DNA from 2 places in the Paenibacillus sp. J22P15 genome. Region 1 is predicted to be linked to the other one. Evidence: predicted binding sites of a transcription regulator. Region 1 holds the regulator's gene; the other holds the start of a gene.
What was found. Region 1 encodes NrdR, which represses ribonucleotide reductase genes. Its sites were predicted from a motif close to AACACNATATATNGTGTT; they were not measured.
Positions count from the first base shown of each region.

Region 2: the regulator NrdR is predicted to act here: its motif matches at 1,509-1,526, upstream of AC0YN6_RS28060 (adenosylcobalamin-dependent ribonucleoside-diphosphate reductase).

Region 1 is NZ_JBWDNT010000005.1:172,516-175,000, forward strand. It holds gene AC0YN6_RS14475 (lytic transglycosylase domain-containing protein) at 1-257, shown strand, start outside; gene AC0YN6_RS14480 (alpha/beta-type small acid-soluble spore protein) at 366-584, opposite strand; gene nrdR (transcriptional regulator NrdR) at 728-1,210, shown strand; tRNA gene AC0YN6_RS14490 (tRNA-Ala) at 1,254-1,329, shown strand; gene AC0YN6_RS14495 (S-layer homology domain-containing protein) at 1,960-2,485, shown strand, end outside.
Region 2 is NZ_JBWDNT010000027.1:40,204-42,688, forward strand. It holds gene AC0YN6_RS28055 (DEAD/DEAH box helicase) at 1-1,312, opposite strand, end outside; gene AC0YN6_RS28060 (adenosylcobalamin-dependent ribonucleoside-diphosphate reductase) at 1,589-2,485, shown strand, end outside.

The DNA of each region.
Region 1 (2,485 bases):
TGCATCGTGCGGACGTTAGCATTGAGGTAGGCGCGTGGTACTTGAGGTCTCTAACGCAACAATTTGACCAAAATAAAATTGCCGCAATCGCTGCTTATAACGCAGGTCCAGGCAATGTTCGGAAATGGCTTGACTCGGGAAAATGGGACGGGACTATCAAATCGGTTAATGAAATACCGTTTGGTGAAACTAGGCACTATGTGCAAAGGGTCTTTTACTATTATAATAAGTACAAGGACTTATATCCAAGTTTTTAAAGGATGTTCCTTGACCATAATGAAAATACAATGAAGCCTTGGAGGCTCGTCACTTCATGGACGAGCCCAGCCAAAGCTTCGGTTATTCATACAACTCTAAATGAATCATTATTTGAATTGACCAGCAAGGGATTGCTCGGCAATTTGCACTAGGCGACGGGTAATGGATCCCCCGATGGAGCCTGCGTCTCTTGTAGCCATGTTGCCGTAGTATCCGTCTTGCGGAATAGCGATGCCTAGCTCTTGAGCAACTTCATATTTCATTTGGTCAAGTGCTGCTGTCGCTTGTGGTACTACCAATTGGTTACTGCTGCGGGATGCGCTCATGTATGTTCACCTCCTTGCGGTTGGTAAAAGTATTATGTGCAAAAATCAGAACTTCATTACAGGAATTACATGGAAATAAAAATATTTTGTAAAGAGTCCAGATTATGAGGCTCTTGCAACCAAGAAAGGAGGCAATACGCATCATGAAATGCCCATACTGTGACTATGCCGGAACAAAAGTATTAGATTCCAGACCGGCCAACGAAAACAAATCCATTCGTCGCCGCCGTGAATGCGAAAAGTGCAGCCGCCGCTTCACGACCTTCGAAATGATTGAAGAGACGCCTCTAATCGTCATCAAAAAAGATGGCAGCCGCGAAGAATTCAGTCGCGACAAAATATTGCGCGGCCTTATCCGCGCTTGCGAGAAGCGTCCAGTGCCGGTTGAGCGTCTAGAGGTTATCGTATCTGAGGTTGAGAAGGAGCTGCGCACAACAGCGCATGCTGAAGTAGACAGCAGCGATATCGGTGGAATCGTCATGAACGAGCTTTACCCCGTAGACGAGGTAGCCTACGTCCGCTTTGCATCTGTTTATCGTCAATTCAAGGACATTGATATGTTCATGAAGGAGCTTAATAACCTGTTGTCCAAACATCCGCTCAATGGTATGATAGATAAAGATTGACAGTTTTGACGACCCTGTGCTAAGATCAATCTTGTCGTCATTTGGGGCCTTAGCTCAGCTGGGAGAGCGCATCGCTGGCAGCGATGAGGTCAGGGGTTCGATCCCCCTAGGCTCCACCAAACATAAACGTCAACACGCCGATTCAGGCGTGTTTTTTTGTGTTTGGTGGAGCCCATAGGGGGCGAACCCCGGGGTTCAGTCCGCGCGGACGGAGCGAATGCGGAGGAGCACGGCGTCTGAATCTACCGCTAAAAGTCCTCGTCGAGTTGGCTTCGTCAGCCATTAGATCAGGATTCGGACATCCCATGACGGATAGACGAGCATGTGCGAGTCGTTACATCTAGGCTCCATATGATGAGAACGCCATCACAAATCGTGATGGCCAGGCTGTCGAGACTTTCTCGACAGCCTATTTTACGCCTAAATAGTTCTTCGTCTAGTCTTCGATATTCTATAACATGAAGAAAAGCCACTTCTACTGAAATGGCTTTTTTCTTTTTCGCTACTCTTCGAAAAGATCACGATTTTGTTCTATTAATTGGCAACAGATATGACCGAAATGCTGGCATGCTTAGCCTTGATTCACCGTAGAAGGCCAAATGTCCACAATTGTATATGGATTGTAAACACAAGTATATCGAAGAAACGAATGTCCCTATTTATAATAAAATTGCTGCAGCAGTTGAGCATGGAGGGTCATGCGGTAAGCTGGAGTAAAATTCGAGTTAATAAACAACGGGGGGATCTTAGTGCGTTTACGGTATAGGAATATTTTTTTAGTGTTTTTTGTTATCGCTTTCATCTTAGTTGCCGTTTCATCGGAGAAGTCTGAAGCCGCAACAGGGAACTTGGCTTTAGGAAAGACGGCTTATTCGTCGTCGAACGAAGTAGACTTTTTCGGACCTGAGAAAGCGGTCGACGGCGGCAATCGGGATGCAAGCCGCTGGTCTTCAGAAAGAACGGATAACCAGTGGTTCTACGTTGATCTGGGCGAGCCTGTAGAAATCGGAAGAGTCATCATCAACTGGCAGACTCCGGCGGAACAATATCAAGTTCTCGTGTCTGACGATGCGGTAATCTGGAGGAACGTATTCGCGGACAACCGCGTGCTCGTCGCCCGCGGATCAGTCGAGGATACGATCGATTTCGAGCCGACACTGGCGCAATACGTCAAGTTTCAAGGAGTAACGAGACGTCCAATTGAGGGTATCTATTACGGATACTCCTTCTGGGAATTCGAGGTATACAAAGGCAAACCGCTGTTGCCGCCTATGA
Region 2 (2,485 bases), on a different contig from region 1:
CTTTTTTTCCTCTGTTCATACCGCCGCGATAGGGGACTGCGATCATATTTTGAGCACGAAAAAACTGCAGCAAATATTCTTGAGTAGCTCGGTACTCGGTAAATATGATGACCTTGTCATTCATTTCTTTGACAAGTTCCATCGCTTTCTCAGCTTTCGTATTTGCTTTGATATTTTTTATTTTTTCTACCAGCTCCCAAATTTTCGGACGCATAGGGGAGTCTTCCGACGTTTTCTTAAAGAGATTAACGAGGGTTAGAAATACAGCGTCACGGCTGCTGCATACTTCACGCTGCAGCGTGACCAGAGATAGCATGCTTGACAAGTCGCCGCCGCTTTCTTCGTAACGCTCTTTAACGAAGCCGGTAACCGCATCGTACAGCGCTTTCTCTTCCTCTGAAAGTGTAAGCGGTATATTTTTGACAAAACGTTTCGTGAAATGGATGCCGCCATCACCGCGTCGATTACGAATCATGACGCCTGAGAGTGCTTCCTGCAGCTGATCTTCATTTTTGGGGAGTCGCTTGTCGACGACAAAGTTTGCAGCAAATTCACTTTGTCCGCCCAGTTGACCGGGTTTCAGCAGTGTAATGAGATTGAACAGCTCGTCCATATCGTTCTGGATAGGGGTAGCCGTAAGGAGCAAGCAATATTTTTTACGCAAAACATTAGCGAACTGGTAGTTAGTTGTTTTCTTGTTTTTCAGCTTGTGTGCCTCGTCGATAATGATGATGTCATAGTCAATTCCAAGCACAATCTCGCGATGCGGATCACGCTTCGCGGTATCGATAGAGGCGACGACTACGTCATACCCCCAAGTATGCTCTTTCTTCTGAGCAACTGCGGAAATTCCGAATTTCTGATTAAGCTCACGCACCCATTGAAGAACGAGCGAAGCGGGAACGAGAATCAAGATACGCTTCGCTAGTCCGCGCACGATATATTCTTTGAGAACGAGGCCCGCTTCTATTGTTTTGCCTAGACCAACCTCATCAGCCAATATCGCACGTCCGCCCATTTCATGCACGACTTTGCGAGCGGTGCTGATTTGATGTGCCATCGGTTCGAAGGCTGGAAGTGATCGCAAACATAACAATTCATCGAAACTTTCAATACGCTTGGCTTGCTCAGCCTCCATGGCAAGCTGATATAACGTCCAATTATCCCATGGACCGCCTTTCGTCAAACGATTTTGCAGCTCTTCATACCAAGTGCGGTCATACTGCAAATCGACTAGAGGATGCAATTTGCGGGAAGTTAAAGCCGAGCCTGCTTCTGCTGATGCAGGCTGCGGCGTTGTCTGAAATGTCATCAAGTACAGCTCCTTCCGCGGTAAAAGGGATAAGTAGTAATCAGTATTGCCTTTTCATCCAATAATAATAAGATACTGTCTAAAAAAGAGTATGGACTAGAAATATAAAGAGAGTGGGCATGTAAGCGGACAAGAGTATTAAATTTAGACACAAATAAGCATGAATATCAATATGTAGTATAGTATAATTATTTTACGCACAATATATTGTGCTCAATCCATAAGGAATCTTACCTATACTTACAGCATTTTAGTTTGAGGGAGGAAGTGGCTGCGATGGAGACGTCTGGCGGAAAACGACTTGAGGGACTAAGTGAAAAAATCTTTTTGGATCGATATGCTTGGAAAAATGCGGATACGAATCAAACATTGGTCGGCGATATCGTACTTGTCCTGACGAAGGACGATCCGAAATTTCCGGTGAAGGAAGTCGGAGAGGTGATCTCGCGTGAAGGTAATAATGTCACCGTTAAACTTAGAAATGGCGAGCTTGTGGAGTCTAGTATCGAGAAGCTCACCCTCACAATAGAGAAGACGCCGGAGGAAATGTGGGATCGTCTTGCTGGTGCGATGTCATCAGTTGAATCAGGTCTAGATAAGCAGAAGGAATGGCGTGAAAAATTCAGATATATATTGGATGATTGGAAGCTGGTTCCAGGGGGGCGAATTGCTGCGGGTGCCGGCGCTAGTGAGGAGTTGACGTTGTTTAATTGTTATGTGATTCCTTCGCCAAAAGATAGCCGCGGCGGCATCATGACAACGCTCACTGAGATGACTGAAATTATGGCACGCGGCGGCGGCGTAGGGATGAATCTATCATCGCTTCGGCCGAAGAGAGCAGTGGTTGCCGGCGTCAACGGATCATCCAGCGGTGCTGTCTCGTGGGGCGGTCTATTCAGCTATGCGACGGGCTTGATTGAGCAGGGCGGGAGCCGCAGAGGCGCCTTGATGCTTATGATCAATGATTGGCATCCGGACGTGCTGGATTTCATTACGGTTAAACAAACGATGGGTCAAGTGACAAATGCGAATTTGTCCGTCTGTATAAGCAACGCATTTATGAAAGCTGTGAAGGAAGATTTGGATTGGGAGCTTGTCTTCCCAGATACTAAGGAAGTTGATTATAACGAGCTATGGACTGGGGATCTGGAAGAATGGCGTAAGCTTGGCAAA